2 regions of the Achromobacter xylosoxidans genome follow, and region 1 is predicted to be linked to the other one. Evidence: riboswitches for the same ligand, from Rfam matches in the RefSeq annotation. Region 1 holds a riboswitch; the other holds the start of a gene.
What was found. A riboswitch is a leader RNA that binds a small molecule or an ion and turns the genes downstream of it on or off. The one in region 1 is predicted to bind manganese.
Positions count from the first base shown of each region.

Region 2: another riboswitch for manganese. It lies ahead of IAG39_RS26185 (sodium:calcium antiporter); the one in region 1 lies ahead of mntP (manganese efflux pump MntP).

Region 1 covers NZ_CP061008.1:5,361,166-5,369,390, forward strand. The annotation lists gene IAG39_RS24835 (D-serine ammonia-lyase) at 1-551, opposite strand, end outside; gene IAG39_RS24840 (LysR substrate-binding domain-containing protein) at 646-1,596, shown strand; gene mntP (manganese efflux pump MntP) at 1,638-2,210, opposite strand; yybP-ykoY riboswitch at 2,218-2,407, opposite strand; gene IAG39_RS24850 (DUF6389 family protein) at 2,530-2,979, shown strand; gene IAG39_RS24855 (CopD family copper resistance protein) at 3,002-3,445, opposite strand; gene IAG39_RS24860 (TonB-dependent siderophore receptor) at 3,530-5,968, opposite strand; gene IAG39_RS24865 (FecR domain-containing protein) at 6,035-7,018, opposite strand; gene IAG39_RS24870 (sigma-70 family RNA polymerase sigma factor) at 7,015-7,521, opposite strand; gene IAG39_RS24875 (META and DUF4377 domain-containing protein) at 7,654-8,225, opposite strand, start outside.
Region 2 covers NZ_CP061008.1:5,635,676-5,643,900, reverse strand. The annotation lists gene IAG39_RS26200 (UbiH/UbiF/VisC/COQ6 family ubiquinone biosynthesis hydroxylase) at 1-958, opposite strand, end outside; gene IAG39_RS26195 (hypothetical protein) at 1,038-1,511, shown strand; gene IAG39_RS26190 (aminopeptidase P N-terminal domain-containing protein) at 1,528-2,871, opposite strand; yybP-ykoY riboswitch at 2,993-3,231, shown strand; gene IAG39_RS26185 (sodium:calcium antiporter) at 3,239-4,243, shown strand; gene IAG39_RS26180 (hypothetical protein) at 4,353-4,652, opposite strand; gene IAG39_RS26175 (hypothetical protein) at 4,681-5,031, shown strand; gene mgtA (magnesium-translocating P-type ATPase) at 5,453-8,225, shown strand, end outside.

The DNA.
Region 1 (8,225 bases):
TTGGCATCGGCGGACATATGCACCACGGCATCGAATCCCAGCGCGGCGGCCATGACGCCGATGCTCATGCCCAGGTTGCCGGTGCTGCCCACGGTCACGGCATACCGGCTGAACACGGCGCGAGCCCGCGGCGTGGCCAGGATGCGCCTGTCCGTTGACGCATCCTGCAGCAGCCCGTGCTCCTGCGCGATCGTCTCGGCAATGGCCAGCACTTCATGAAATCCGCCGCGCGCCTTGATGGAGCCTGCGACGGGCAGCTCGTCATCGCGCTTGAGGTACCAGCTGCCCGAGGCGCAGCCGCCGCCCAGCGCCTGTTGCAACGGCCCGGCAGCCATCAGCCGGGACTCGATATGCCCATTCGCGGCCGCGAGCTCGGGAAAGAGCGTAGCCAGCAGCGGCGCGCAACGCGCCAGACGGCTTTCCGCCTCGTCGATCAGGGTCAGGGACGGGGCGGATCCTGGCATGGGTCCGCCCCTTTCGGGGTTGAGCCATAGCAAAGGCGTTCTTGATTGAAGATTTTCTAATAGCTGAGGATCGAAATTGGCGGTCATCATGAACTTGCAGGTTGATGGTTCAGCGCGAATCGTAGATGCCGCCAGCATGCAAGAATAGCGATCATTTCTACTGCAGCCATTAGCGTGACTTATGCCAGCCCATTTCGACTCGACACTGCTGGGCGCCCTGCGCTGTTTTGACATGGCCGGCCGTCATCTCAGCTTTACCAGGGCTGCGGCAGCCATGAACCTCACGCAAAGCGCGGTAAGCCAGCAGATCCGGCAGTTGGAAGACCGCCTGGGCTACCTGCTGTTTGTTCGTCAACAACGCGGCCTGACGTTCACGTCCAAGGGCGAGTCGCTGTACTCGACGGTCAGCCGCGCGCTGGGCGACATCCAACAAGAGATCGAGCGGCTGGGCTTGCCGGCGTCAACGCTGCAGGTCAATTGCCTGCCCTCGTTCGCGCTGCAATGGCTGATGCCGCGCCTGACGGAATTCCATCGCTTGCAGCCGGACATATCGGTGCGGCTGAAGGCGGAGTTCCAGCCGCTGGACCGCAAGCTGATGGAGGAGGAAGACATAGACATCGCCATCCGCTACGACCCGGCGCATTACAGCGATTTGCAGGCGGACGCCTTGCTGGACGAGTATCTGCTGGTGGTCGCAACGCCCGAATACCTTGCGGCCCACCCCAAGTTTCGCGCCGGCAAATCGCTCGATGGCGTCGAGTTCCTGCACGACGCCTCGCCTTGGGCTGGCGCCGCGGAGTTCATCGAATGGCGCACCTGGATGCAAGCGCACCAGCCGGGCTGGGTGCGCCATCTGGACGGGCCGCAGTTCAACCTGGCCAGCCTTGCCATTGGCGCCGCGCTGAATCACCAGGGCGTGGCGATCGGGCGCAGCGCGATGGTCTATGACGAGATCCGCAGCGGGCGGCTGGTCGACGTGTTCGGCAAGCACACGCCCGCGCCGGCGCGCTACGTATTGCTGTCACGCCGGCCTGATGAGCGGCGCACCCGGATCTTTTCCGAGTGGTTGAAATCCGAATGCCGCAGCTTCGACAGCGCGCGGTCCGCCTTGATCGGGGACTCGCGCGGGTAAGGACACGCCGTGGAACCGGCGAGCGACGCCGCCGCGCGACATCAAACCGCCGCGGCGCTCAAATGTTCATAAAGTATCGCCGCGCCTATCCCGATCAGCGCGATACCGCCCAGGATCTCGGCCCGCTTCCCGGCGACGCTGCCCAACACCCGCCCCAGCATCACGCCTATCGTCACCATCAAGGTAGTCGCCAGGCCAATGGCAATGGCCGCCACCACGATGTTCACGTCCACGAACGCCAACCCCACGCCGACCGCCATGGCGTCGATGCTGGTGGCCAGGCCCGTTGCCGCCAGCAGCCAGAAGGAATGGCGGGTGACGGGCGCGGCGTCCTCCTCCTCTTCCTTGAGGCCGTTGCGTATCATCAGCAAACCCAGAATACAGAGCATCGCGAACGCGATCCAATGATCCCAGGCAACCACGTACTTGGCCGCGACCGAGCCCAGTCCCCAACCTATCACCGGCGTGATGGCTTCGATCACGCCGAAGATCAGCCCTGTGCGCAGGGCTTCCGGGAATCGGGGTTTGTATAGCGCGGCGCCTTTGCTGATGGCCGCGGCGAACGCATCCGTGGACATGGCGAACGCGAGAACGATGATGGCGATGGGATTCATTGGAGTCGTGATCCTGCTGGGCGGAAACGGCACGGATCTCCCGCGCCGCCCGGCGTCGCGCGAAAAATCCGTGGTCTCGCCAAGCATGGATGCCGCTTGCGCCATGGCCGAGGAAGCCAAGAATGTTGACGCAAGCCCCTGCGGACCGGACCTTGGCTGGCCGGGCTGCAAGGAGGCTACTCCCCAAAGAGTAAGGGCAGTCTAGCAGAGCCTGCCGATCCGTGTGTTACACCACTAGTCCTTGTGGATTCCCAGCTCCACGCGAACGCCTGTCTGGCGATGCTGCCATCGCCCCGGCGGGAATGATCAGGACACGCACATGACCCAATCCGAATACATCGCCGAACTGCTGCGCATCCTGCGCGCCCACGACGCCGCGGCGCGCGCCACTCTGACGGCGCTGATCGCCGCCCTGCCGCCCAAGGCGCGCGAAATCCATTTCGTGGTGTTCCCCGATCAGGACGGCGAAGGTACGTTTTCGGTGGTGGCCAGCCTGGAAGGCCCGGACCTGTTCGTGCTCAACAAGGCCATCGAAGGCCACCGCTACCTGTTCGACGTGCGCCACACGGAAGACGGCATCGAACCCGAAGTGCCGCTGTTCGCGTCGGACGAAGCCGGTTTCAACGTACAGGACGTCATCGTCGATACCGCGATGCAATGGGTGGCGGAACTGTGGGAAACCAGCGGCCATGGCCGTTCGCCGCTGCCGGGGCTGGTGTACGGGGAGGAAGGCTACGGAACGCTGGAACCGCTCGCACTACCGGCGTAGCGCCGCGGCATGGGCCGCGCACTCACCAGGCCACGTGGAACATCGCCTTCGCCAGCACCACGATCAGCACCATGTGGCAGAACACGCTGATGTGCATGCGCCTGCTCAATGCGCCGGTCAGGCGCTTGCGGCGCGCGAGCGTCAAGGCGGTCGCGACATGGAGCAGCACGCTCAAGGCCAGCGCGATCTTCAGCGACAGCAGGACGCCGAAGGACGAAGCGAATGGATCGGCGAGCGCGCCGCGGTATTGCCAGGCCAAGCCCAGGCCGGCCAGGTAGAGCACCACGACCGACCACGGCAGCACGGCCCGCACGCGCGGCGCCAGCTGGCTGCCCAGCGCGCGGCGCACGTCGGGCGGCAGGCGCTTGTGCACCGGTTCCAGGAACAGCACCTCGAAGGTGACGGTGCCGACGAACAGGAAGGCGGCAAGCAGATGCAGGATGAGCAGCAAGGGGTAGGTGTTCATGGCTGCGAATGGGAATGGCCATCAGTCGGGATTGTCTCATCCGCGCCATGCGCTGCAACATGACAAACATCAAACGCCCCCCGCTCAGAACTTGTAGCTCACCTTCATCCAGACGTTCCTGGGCGTGCCGTAGTTGTAGCCGTTGTAGCCCCCCAGGCCGCTGTAGTAATACTTGTCGGTCAGGTTTTCCACATTGACGGACGCGGACACATGCCTGTTGAAGTCATAGCGCGCCATCAGGCCAAACAGCGTGACGCCGCCCTGGCTGGCGCGTCCTAGTCCGCCGGCTTCGTCGTAGTAGATGCTGCTCTGGTAGCTGACGTTGCCGCCGATCGTGAGCTTGTTCCACTCGCCCGGCAGCCTGTAGCTGGCAGCCAGGCGGAACAGCCGCTGGGGCGTGCTCGGCAGCAGCAATGCGCCCTCGGCGTCGCGCTTGGCAAAGTAGGTATAGCCGCCCATCAGCTGCAGGCCAGGCGCCACTTCGCCGGACGCGGTCAACTCGAACCCCTTGCTGCGCGCGCCTTTGACGGCGCGGTAGGGAGTGCTCCCGTCCGGCAGCGGCGGGCTGGACGGATCCTCCACCGCAACGTTTTCCTCCTGGGTGCGGAATATCGCGAAGCTTGTGTTCAGCTTGCCGTCCAGATGTTCGCCCTTCAAACCGATTTCATAGTTTTGACCGGTTTGCGGCGGCAACACCACGTTGCTGGCGTCACGCGAGGTGGTGGGTATGAATATCCGGGTGTAGCTGGCGTAAGCCGAATAATCCTTGCTCAGGTCCACGACCACGCCGGCATAGGGCGTGAAGACGCCATTTTCCTTTGCGGTGGGGTTGTGGGTCCAGGTGTTGGCGGGGCCGTTATAGGCCGAAGAGTTTTCTTCGTACCAGGTGGTCCGGGCGCCCAGGATCAGCGACACCGGCTCGGCCATCTTCAGGCGCGCGGAACCGTAGATGGCGGTCTCCTTCGCGTCCAGGAAGGTGTCGTAGAAGGTGTAGGGCATGGCGGGCCGCGGCACGTCGCGCAGATCGTAGAGATTCACGCGCCGGCGGTCCCAGCCAGCGGGGTTCGCCGAGTTCAGGTTGAGTTCGCTGGTGTAGCGGTTGTAGCTCAGTCCCAGGACGGCCCGGTGCTCCCTGCCGAATGCCTGGAACGGCCCTTCGGCGTAGATATCGAAGGACTTGTTGGTGGAGCTTGCCGGGTTGTCGCGCAATTCGATAGTGGAAGCGCCGGACGGATCGACGGGCTGATACGCGAGGACGTAGCCCCAGGCGGCCTTTCTTTCGTTTTTCAAGCGGCTGGCGTCCATCTTGACGTGCCAGCCGCTGCCGAAGCGATGGTCCAAGGTCGCGAATATCCGGTCCGTATACATGTCCCATTGGCTCCATGGCGTCACGGGATTGAAGGACCGGGGAAAGTTCGTGCGCGTGCCGTCGCTGTAGAACAGCGGCGCCTGGCCGAAGTTCGCGCCGTCGATGGCGGTCTTCTGGTGCTCGTAGCCGAGGCTGACGGTGGTGCTGGGCAGGATGTCGGCCTCGAGGATGCCGTAGAAGACATCGTCGGACCGCTTCTTGTAGTCAATGAAGCTGTCGCCCGCGGTGCGGGCGGCGACCACCCGGCCGCGCAGCGTGCCGGCGCTGTTCAGCGGGCCGCCCAGATCGGCTTCGGCGTTGTAGCTGTTCCAGCGGCCGACGCCACCGGTGACGTGTCCGGCGAACTCCGACGTGGGACGCTTGCGCACCAGATTCACCGAACCACCCGGCTCGCCCACGCCGTTGAGCAGGCCGGCGGCGCCGCGCACGACTTCCACCCGGTCGTAGATGGCGGTGTTGATCATGCCCGCCTCGGCCGACGGCGTCTTGAACGACAGCGTGGGCACGCCGTCGAGCATGGTGTTCAGCGCAAAACCGCGCGAGGTGAATTGCACGCGCTCATCCAGCCGCTCGACGGCGATGCCGGGCGTCTGGCGCATCACCTCGTCCAGCGTGTTCAGATTCTGGTCGTCCATCTGCTGTCGCGTGACGACGCTGATGGATTGCGGGGTTTCACGCAGCGACAGCGGCATGCGGGTGGCGGCGCTTGTTGCCGGCACGGTATAGGAGCCCGTCCCTTCGGAGGGGCCTTCGTCGCCAGCGCCGGTGACGGTCACTGCGGGCAAGGCGGTGACTTCGCCCTGCGGCAATCTGCGCAGCGTGTAGCCGCCATCGGCGCGCCGCGCCGGTTCCAGGCCGCTACCGGCCAGCAACTGGCGCAACCCTTCCTCGAAGCCGAAACTGCCGCGTAGCCCAGGCGATTGGAGATCGCGCGTCAGGGCGGGATCGAACGACAGCAGAACGCCGGCCTGGGCAGCATAGGCCGAAAGCGCCGCGCTGAGCGGCCCAGGCTCGACGGCCACGCTCACCTGCCCCGCCTGGGTCTGCGCCTGGGCGGGCGCTATCAACCCGGCCAGAGGTAGCGCGAATGCGCCTGCCGCGAGCAAGACTGGGAAGGAGACGCTTGCGCGCAACGGGGAAAGCTGACGGGGCATGACATGCACTCCAGATGTTGGTCTTACCCTCGTAGCCAGATAAGACGCGCAAAGTGCTAGTCGCCGTTACAAAATAGTCTCGCCGCGCGGCACCAGCGACACCCAGTAGCGGGTGCGGTAGCGCAGGCCGAGTTGCAGGGTGTCCGCCACCGTGACCAGCACCCGGTCGGGTTCGGCCAGCGGGAAAGCGCCGGAAATGGGCAGATGCGCCACTTCGGGCGCGCAATCGATCCAGCCCGCGCGGTAGCGCTGGAGTTCACGCAGGAATTCATTCAAGGGCATGCCGTCGACCTGCAGCATGCCGCGCTGCCAGGCGGAGGGATCGCCGGTCAGCGCTTGGGCGTCATCGATCTGGCCGCCGCCAAAGCGCAGGCCCATGCCGGCGGGCACGATGCGCGCGGCATCCGCCGAAGCGCCCGGGAGCGCCACGCGCACGGCGCCTTCCAGCACCTGTACCGCCGATACGCCGTCGTCGCGCCTGACCACGAAGCGCGTACCCAACGCGGTGATGCTGCCTTCGCGGGTGCGCACGATGAACGGCCGAACGTCCTGTTGCGGGTCCGGCGCGGTTTCGATCAGGATTTCGCCGCCGTGCAGCGCGATCAGCCGCTGCTGGGCATCGAACAAGACGTCCATGGCGGTGGCGGCATTGAGCACCACGCGGCTATGGTCCGCCAGCAGCACCTCGCGCCGGGCGCCGACAGCCGTGCGGTATTGGGCCACCCAGCCGCGCCAGGCTTCATCGACCTGCGCGTAGCCGATGGCGCCTCCGGCGCCGATCAGCACCAGCAGCTTGCCCAGCGCGGCGCGGCGGGCGGACGAGCGCGGCCGTCCCAGCACGGGCAGCATGCCCTTGGGCAACGCCTCGAAGCGACGCGTAAGCGCTTCGGTGCGCCGCCAGGCGCGCTCATGTTCGGGATCGGCCTGGCGCCAGGCTTGCCACGCTTCCCGGTCCGCCTGGCTGGCGCTGCCCGACGTCAGGCGCAGAAACCAGTCCACCGCTCCGTCCAGCGCGCGCGGATCGATGCGCCCTGCCTCTCCGGCGCTCATGGCACGAACTCCAGGCACTGGCGCAGGGCGCGCGCGATGTACAGCCGCGCCGAGCCGACCGACACGCCCAGCGTCTTGGCAATATCCGCATGCGTCAGGCCTTCCAGCTGGCAAAGCAGGAAAGCGCGCCGCACCGGCACGGGCAAGCCGTCCAGCATGGCGTCGATTTCGCACAGGGCTTCCAGCGCCAGGGCGCGCTCCTCGGGCGACGGCGACTGCGCCTGGGGCAGCTGCGCCAGCGTTTCCAGATAGGCGCGTTCGAGGTCCCGGCGCCGCAGATGGTTGACCATGAGACCGTGCGCGATGGTCGCCAGATAGGAACGCGGCTCGCGAATGTCGCCCGGTTCGCGGCGGGCCAACACACGCAGATAGGTGTCATGCACCAGGTCGGCGGCGTCGAAGGCGCATCCCAACTTTTTGCGCAGCCAGCCCTGCAGCCAGCCTTGGTGTTCCTGGTACAGCGTGTGCAGGGGGTGCCGCGGAGAGGGATCGGAGGCGGCCATGAAGACGCACGGTTATAAATGAGAATGACTACAATTTACAACATAGTGCCCTGCACCGGGTGAAATGACTGCGCCCGGCCGCTGAATCCAGGGGCCGGGCGCAATCGGGAAATCCAGAGGGAAGCTGGCGTCTTACTTCTTCGACGCGTCCTGCTCTACCACCATATCCAGCACATACACCTGCTTGGGCGCATCCGCGGGCGGATTCTTCCAGTCGTAGCGCTTCACGCGCAGCACGGTGCGCACGCCGTCCTGGTGCTGGAAGCCTTCGATGGACTGATACAGCGGATGCCACTTGTCCTGGGTGGGCTGCTGCACGCCGGCTTCGTTGTAGCGGCGCTCGCGCACCATCAGGCACTGGTAGTTGGGAATCAGCGGGTGGCTGCACTCGGTCTTCTTCGCGGCGACTTCGAGGAACATGATTTCGCCGGCGCTGCCGTAGAGCGTTTCAGGCGTGGGTTCGCCGACAAACTTAAGCACGCTGCCGTCCTGCGCGACCAGTTCCAGTCCCGGTTCGGAAGCGTGTCCGCTGAGCGTGGCGCGCAGGTCGCCCTTCATGCGCTGGCCGATCTCGGCGTCCAGGCGCATCAGGCTCTGGTCGCAGGCCTTCATGGTCGACGCGAGGTTCGCCACTTGCAGCACGCCGTTCTTGTAGGTGTAGCCGCCGAACTGCGCGTTGCAGCCGCCGCGGATGTTCAAGGCGT
Region 2 (8,225 bases), 270 kb from region 1:
CGTCCGGATGGGCCAGCCAGCTGCCCAGCGTCTGGGCCAGGCGGGCCGCGTCGCGCAGGCCCAGGTTCAGGCCCTGGCCTGCGACCGGATGCAGGGTTTGCGCGGCATTGCCGATGGCCGCCACGCGGCCGTGCACCTGGGCGCGGCGGGCGCTCAGCGCCAGCGGGAAGACATGTCGCGGCGCCTGGCTGGAAAGCCGTCCCAGGCGGTCGCCGAAGGCGGCGGACAGCGCCCGCGAAAACGCGGCGTTGTCCAGCGCCGCCAGTTCGGCGGCGCGCTCGGGCGCGCTGCACCAGACCACCGAATAGGCGTCCGGCGTCTGCGGGTGCGGCAGCAGCGCCAGCGGGCCTTCGGCGGTGAAGCGCTCCCAGGCCCAGCCGCGGCGGGGCAGGGTGGCGTACGCCGTGGTCAGCACCGCATGTTGGTCGTAGTCGCGGCGCACGTCGGTCGCGCCCGCGCCGTCGGATTGCACTGCGACCCGGCACAGCAGTGTCGCGTCGCCTTGTTCGACGCGCACGCCGTCTGCGTCCTGCATGCCGATCCGCGCGGGCGGCCCTTGCAGCACGGTGACGCCGCAAGCGGCCACGCATTCGTCCAGCTTGGCGTGCAGGCCGGAATAGGCGACCACGCTGCCCAGCTGCGGCACGCCGAAATCGGTGTTCTGGATCAGGGTGCGGCCCAGCCGGCCGCGCTGCGATACATGGATGTTGCGGATGTCGGCCGAGCGTTCGGGCCAGGCATGCAGCGACTCCAGCAGCACCCGGCTGCCATGGTTCATGGCCAGCACGCGGGGATCCGTGGCGGGGACCGCCGCCGACGGCGCGACCGCGGCGGGCGCGCTGCCGGCAAGCAGCGCGATGCGCGCGGGGTCGGGCGCCACGCGGGCCAGCATCAGGGCCAGCACGCGGCCCACCGGGCCCGCGCCTAGAATCGCTATGTCGAAGGCGGATGAAGTCATGCCCGGATTTTAACCGTCCACTACAATCCGCAGCAGCCGGCGCGTCTTGGCGCCGTGGCCCTCTTTCCGGTCGATCGACATGACGCAGCTCCAGGCCTCATCCCCAGTGTCCGCCGTTTCCGCCGCTTCCACCCGCCGCCCGCGCGGAAAGGTCGCGGTCGGATTGCTGGCCTGCCTGTTCGGAGCGGTGGGGGCGCATTGGTGGTATCTGGGACGCCGCCATGCCTGGCTGGTGACCGCATACACGCTGATCAGCCTGTTCTGCGCTATCAGCTTCTACCCCGTCTGGTACGACAACCCCGCCTTCTTCCTGGTGTTCATTCCCATGGTCGACGGGTTCATCGAGAGCGCGGTGTTCTCGCTGATGCCGGACGAGAAATTCGACCGCCTCTACAACGAGGGCCTGGGCCGGCCGACCCGGACCGGCTGGGGTCCGGTGCTGGTCGCGATCCTGGCCTGCCTGGTCGGCGCCATCGTGTCCATGTTCGCCATCGCCATGGTGGTGGTCTACACCTGGATCGCCATGGGCTGGCTGGACGGCTACGTCTTTTAGCGCCAGCCCGGCGCGCCTACTCGCGCATCAGCGCTTCGATCTCGCCGGCCTGCACCGGCACGCCGCGGGTGATGAGTTCACAGCCTTCGTCCGTGACCAGCGCGTCGTCCTCGGTGCGGATGCCGATGTTCCAGTAGGCCTCGGGCACGTCGTCTGCGGGCCGCACGTAGATGCCGGGCTCGATCGTCAGCATCATGCCCGGTTCCAGCTGGCGCCAGGGGCGTTCGGCGCCCTGGGTCGGGCCAGGCTGGCGGTAGTCGCCCACATCGTGCACGTCCAGGCCCAGCCAGTGGCCGGTGCGGTGCATGTAGAAGCGGCTGTAGTCGCCGGATTCCAGCACCCCATCCAGCGAGCCTTTCAAGAGTTTCAGGTCCAGCATGCCTTGCGCCAGCACGCGCAGGGCGGCCTGATGGCCGTCGTTGAAGCTGCGGCCGGGCGCCGTGGCCTGGGCGGCGGCATCCTGCGCGGCCACCGTCAGGTCGTACAGCGCGCGCTGCGGACCGCTGTAGCGGCCGTTCACCGGAAACGTGCGGGTGATGTCGCTGGCGTAGCTGTCGACCTCGCAGCCCGCGTCGATCAGCACCAGGTCGCCGTCGCGCAACACGGCTTCGCCGGCCGGGTAGTGCAGCACGCAGGCGTTGGCGCCGGCGGCCACGATGCTGTTGTAGGCCACCGACTGCGCGCCGTGCCGGCGGAATTCGTACAGCAGTTCGGCCTCGATCTCGTACTCGCGCATGCCGGGGCGGGCGACGCGCATGGCGCGCACGTGGGCGCCGGCCGAGATCTTGGCCGCGCGCCGCATTGCCGCGATTTCCGTGGCGTCCTTGATCAGCCGCATCTCGGCCAGCAGCGGCCGGATGTCCTGTTGGCGCGCAGGCGGCGCATGGCCGCCGCGGCTGGCCTCGCGCGCCGCGGTCAGCCAGCGGTGCAGGCGTCCGTCGCTGCGCTTGTCGCCGGCCAGGGGCGCGTACAAGGTGGCATGGTCCTGCAGCAGCGCGGGCATCAGTTCGTCCAGCGCATCGAGCGGATGGGCGTCGTCGAAACCGAAATGCGCCGCGGCGGCCTCGGGGCCGAAGCGCTTGCCCTCCCAGATTTCATGTTCGATGTGGCGCGGGCGGCAGAAGAGCACGGCGCGGTCGGTCGCGCCCGCGGTCAGCACCAGCCAGGCGCCGGGTTCGGTGAATCCGGTCAGATAGAAGAAATCGCTGTCGTGCCGATAGGGATATTCCGCGTCGCGGTTGCGGGTGGCTTCCTGGGCGGTCGCCAGTATGGCGATGCCGCCGCCTGCGGCGCGCATCTGCGCCATCAGGCGTTGGCGCCGCGCGGCGTAAGGGGCGATGTCGTCGGGAGGCAGGCTCATGGCGGACTGGGCGTGAAGCCCGGCAGGGTGAGGATGCCGTTTACTTTACCTGCCATCCCCGGGTTGCGACAGCCCGCAAGGGGCGCGCGGAATTCGCTGGACCGCGCGGGGCAAGCTGCTACAATCGCGGCTCTGTCATTGGGGAGTAGCCATCCTTTGTCCCCACAAAGGAGCTAGCGTCAACAGACTTGGTGGTTCAGCGCTGCGCAGCAGCCGCTAGAACTCCATGGCGCTAGTAGCGGTATCCATGCACGGCGGCATCGCCGCATGGATCAGCCAGGCGAGACCTTTGGCCGCGTTGCGTTCACCCCAGCCGGGCGAGCCGCGACGTCGCGCCAATTGGTTTCTGCTCGTCCGGCTCGCCTATATGTTTCTCACTCTGTTCCTGTTTTTCCTGTCAGCGGCAGTGATCTACTTCGCCTGCGAGTTCTTCGTGAACGGCGTCGAATGGGTCGGCCATCGCTTCCAGCTGGGCGCCACCGCCACCGGCACCGTGCTCGCCGCGTTCGGCACGGCCTTGCCGGAAAGCGCCGTGACTTTCATGGCCGTCGTGTTTGGCGAAACCCCCGAGCAAAAAGACATAGGCGTCGGCGCCGCCATGGGCGGCCCGCTGGTGCTCGCGACGCTGGCGTACGCGGTGGTCGGCCTGGCTTTGTGGCGCGCGCGCCGCGGACGCGCCACGCAGGCGGACTGTATCAACGCGGACCAGCGCCGGCTGGCCCGCGACCAGGCCTGGTTCATGGGCATCTTCATCTTCAAGGTGGGCCTGGGCCTGTTGGCCTTTGCCTGGAAGCCCTGGTTGGGCATCCTGTTTCTGGCCACCTACGGCCTTTACGTCAAGCGCGAACTCAGCAACGACGAGGAAAGCCTGGCCAGCGAAGACCTCGAGCCACTGAAGCTGCGCCCGCGCGACGAGGATCCGAGCATGTTCTGGGCGGTCACGCAGACGATACTGGCGCTGGTCGTGATCGCCGGGGCATCGCATGTGTTCGTGAACCAGATCGAGCTGCTGGGCGTGGCCATGGGCGCGTCGCCTCATGTGGCCGCGCTGTTGCTGGCGCCGGTGGCGACCGAGCTGCCGGAAATCATGAACGCGCTGATCTGGGTGCGCCAGGGCAAGGAACGGCTGGCGCTGGCCAACATTTCGGGCGCCATGATGATCCAGGCGACCATTCCCAGCGCGCTGGGCATCTTCATGACGCCCTGGCTGCTGGACGCTCCCTTGCTGGCGGCGGGCCTCTTCACGATGCTGTCGATCAGCCTCTTGTGGCTGCGTTTCCGCCGTTCGGTCATGAGCGTGCCGGCGTTGTCGGCGGTGGGCGGACTGTATGCCGTGTTCGCCGCCTATTTGGGCTGGCACTTCTACGCTTGACAGTGCGTTGCGCGCGGGGCCTCGGCCCCCGCGGTTTTTTCCACATTCAGGCCCGATTTGGCCCCAAAAGCCTTGTCCATAAGTGGAAACCCGCGTAAACTTCTGCCCGTTATCCATCCCAGGAGCAGTCTTCGTGAATACCGATTCCGGCGAAAGTTGTCGATCTTGCATCGACGTCGCTGTTTAACAGGTCCACGCAGAACTCCGTCTGCCGCAGCCTGTTGAACAGGTTGCGGTTGTATCCCAAGCTCCAGGCGCAAGCCCGGACAATCGCGCAAGCCAGCGGCTTGCCGGGAAACTCCCCAACGTAAACCGCCAGAACCGCCGCAATCCGCAGCGTCAGCGTTCGTGCACGTTTGTCGTGCCTGTCCGCCGAACGCAGCGCGGGCGCGCGCGTATTCGCGATCACGCTCCCCATTCTTGCAATGGAGGTCGTTATGCGTTTCTTCGACTTGTTCCTACGCCGCGCCGGCGTGGACCGCGCCACCGCCCTGGGCCGCCGCCGCGGCACTTCGCGTCTGACGGTCATCTGTCCGCGCGACGAGCTGGGCGCCTTGCGCAAGCAGATCTGCCTGGACTTCAGCGCCGCCGGCCTGGACGTCTCGCAGGTGCAGATCGACCAGGGTCGGGATCCTGGCATGGCATCCGCCTGCATCACCGTCAATTGTCCCCCGGAATTGCGGGGCGAACTGATGTCGCAGGCGCGCCGCCTGAGCGCCAATCCCGCCGTGCGCCACGTGCACTTCGGCACGCAAGCCACGCCGGCCACGCAGGCTGCGCTGGCCTGAAGCCGCCCTTTCTTCCACAGGAGAGATCATGCCTAGTGCCTTAGACCCCGAGCCTCGATTGCGCCCAGTGCGCGGCGCCGGCATGCCTGTCTGACCTGTCTCCTCGCTGCGAGCCGACAGGCAGGATAGTCATCCTGGCCCGTACGGAGTCCGCAGCCAAGAATCGCCGGCCTGGCCCACGTCGCGTGCGCCTCTGCCGCCGGTACCGATTCCTCCGCTAGCTCCCATCCGTTTTCCGCACCCGGCGCATTTCATGCGATCCGGATACCGGCAACATTGCCCCGGCGCCTGCGCACGCCTGTACGCGGCGGTTTGACGGCTTTCTGCGCGAAAGCCGCGGACCGCTGCCGCCTGCGCGCAGCCGCCAGCGGGCAGGGTCGTCCGTGTCTCCAAGAACTACACGTACAACCGGAGCACTCCGATGTTCAAGTTTCTCAAGTCCTTCTTTACGTCGGCGGCGGGCCTGCGCCATAGCGCAAGACATTTCCGCCGTTCGCCCATGCCCGAGCGCGGCGCCACGACGGCCGCCGCGTCCTCCGATACCGCGCGCCATGCCAACCGCCAGATGCTGGACCTGTCGCGCATGGGCTTCGGCGCCTTGTTCGCCCTGTTCGGCAGCAGCCGCGGCGGACTGTCGGAGGCCCAGGCCCAGACCGCGCGCGAACGCTACGGCGCCAACGAGGTCGACCACGAAAAGCCGCTGTCCTGGTACACGCATCTCTGGCTGTCCTATCGCAATCCGTTCAACCTGCTTTTGACCGCGCTGGCGGCGCTGTCCTGGCTCACCGACGTGCGCATGGCCGAACCCGACGACCAGTCCTGGACGGCGGTATTCATCATCGGCGCAATGGTGCTCATCTCCACTGTGTTGCGGTTTGCGCAGGAGCAGCGCTCCAATCGCGCCGCCGAGGCGCTCAAGGCCATGGTGCAGAACACCGCCACGGTGCTACGCAGCGACCCGGCAGCCGACGCCGAGGGCGACGCCCGCCGATTCTTCGGCGTGGCGCTGCATGTCAGCGGATCGCGCCAGGTCGAGGTGCCGCTGGCGGAGCTGGTGCCGGGCGACGTGGTGCTGCTGTCCGCGGGCGACATGATTCCCGCCGACTGCCGCATCCTGAATGCCAAGGACCTGTTCGTTGCGCAGGCCGCGCTGACGGGCGAATCGCTGCCGGTCGAAAAGTACGCCACGCAGCGCAGCGAGACCGCCAACGCGCTGGAACTTGAGAACATGGCCTTCATGGGCACCAACGTGGTCAGCGGCTCGGGCAGCGCCCTGGTGGTGGCCACTGGCTCGCGCAGCTACTTCGGCCAGTTGGCCGGACGCGTCACGCAGACCAGCCGCGCGCCGACCCAGTTCCAGCAAGGCATCAACCGCGTGAGCTGGGTGCTGATCCGCTTCATGCTGGTCATGGCGCCCATCGTCATGCTGATCAACGGTTTCACCAAGGGCGACTGGATGGAAGCGCTACTGTTCGCGCTAGCCATCGCCGTGGGCCTGACGCCTGAAATGCTGCCCATGATCGTCACGGCCACCCTGGCCAAGGGCGCCGTGCGCATGTCGCGCCGCAAGGTCGTGGTCAAGCGGCTGGACGCCATCCAGAACCTGGGGGCGATGAACGTGCTGTGCACCGACAAGACCGGCACCCTGACCCAGGACCGCATCGTGTTGGAGCGGCACACCGATGTGTACGGCGCCAGCAGCGACGACGTGCTGGCCTACGCCTATCTCAACAGCTACTACCAGACCGGCCTGAAGAACCTGCTGGATGTGGCGGTGCTGCAGCACGCCGAGGTCGAGCGCAAGCTGGATCTGGCGGCGAAGTACCGCAAGGTCGACGAGATTCCCTTCGACTTTTCCCGGCGCCGCATGTCGGTGGTGGTCAACGAGACCGAGAACGGCCGCGAGCATCACGAATTGATCTGCAAGGGCGCGCTGGAGGAGATGCTGGCGGTTTGCACCCGCCTGCGTGTGGGCCACGAAGAGCATCTGCTGACCGCTGCCCGCCGGGCCGACATCCGCCGGGTGACGGCGGACCTGAACCGCGACGGCCTGCGCGTCATCGCGGTCGGCGTCAAGGAAATGCCGCCCACCCAGCAAACCTACGGCGTGGCCGACGAGTCCGATCTGGTGCTGGTCGGGTACATGGCTTTCCTGGATCCTCCCAAGGAATCCACCGCTCCCGCGCTCAAGGCGCTCAAGGATTCCGGCATCGAGGTGAAGGTGCTGACCGGCGACGTGGAGCTGGTGACGCAGAAGGTCTGCCGCGAGGTGGATTTCGAGGTGCGCAAGGTCTACCTGGGCGCCGATATCGAAGCGATGGACGAGGCGCAACTGGCCGCCGCGGTGCGCGAGGCCAATGTGTTCGCGCGGCTCACGCCGGCCCACAAGGAGCGCATCGTGCGCAGCCTCCGGGCCCAGGGCAACACCGTGGGCTTCATGGGCGACGGCATCAACGACGCGCCAGCCCTGCGGGCGGCGGACGTGGGCATCTCCGTGGATTCCGCGGTCGATATCTCGAAAGAGGCCGCGGACATCATCCTGCTGGAAAAGAGCCTGATGGTGCTGGAGGACGGCGTCATCGAAGGCCGCAAAACCTTCTGCAACATGCTCAAGTACCTGAAGATGACGGCTAGCTCGAACTTCGGCAATGTCTTCTCGGTGCTGGTGGCCAGCGCCTTCCTGCCGTTCCTGCCGATGCTGCCCATTCATCTGCTGGTGCAGAACCTGATGTACGACATTTCCCAGACCGCCATTCCGTTTGACAACGTCGACGAAGAACTCTTGAAGCAACCCCAGCAATGGGACCCCGATGGCCTGGGCCGTTTCATGGTGTTTTTCGGTCCGATAAGCTCCGTGTTCGATATCGCCACCTATGCGCTCATGTGGTACATCTTCCAGGCCAACTCCGCGGAACACCAGACGCTGTTCCAATCGGGCTGGTTCGTCGAAGGCCTGTTGTCGCAGACGCTCATCGTCCATATGATCCGCACGCGCAAGATCCCGTTCCTGCAAAGCCGCGCCGCGTGGCCGCTGATGGGCATGACCCTGATGGTGGTGACGATGGGGCTGCTGCTGCCGTTTTCGCCCTTGGCCGAGTACCTCCAGCTGCAGCCGCTGCCATGGAGCTACTTCCCCTGGCTGGTCGGCATCCTGTTGGCCTACTGCACGCTGACGCAGTTGCTGAAGGGAATCT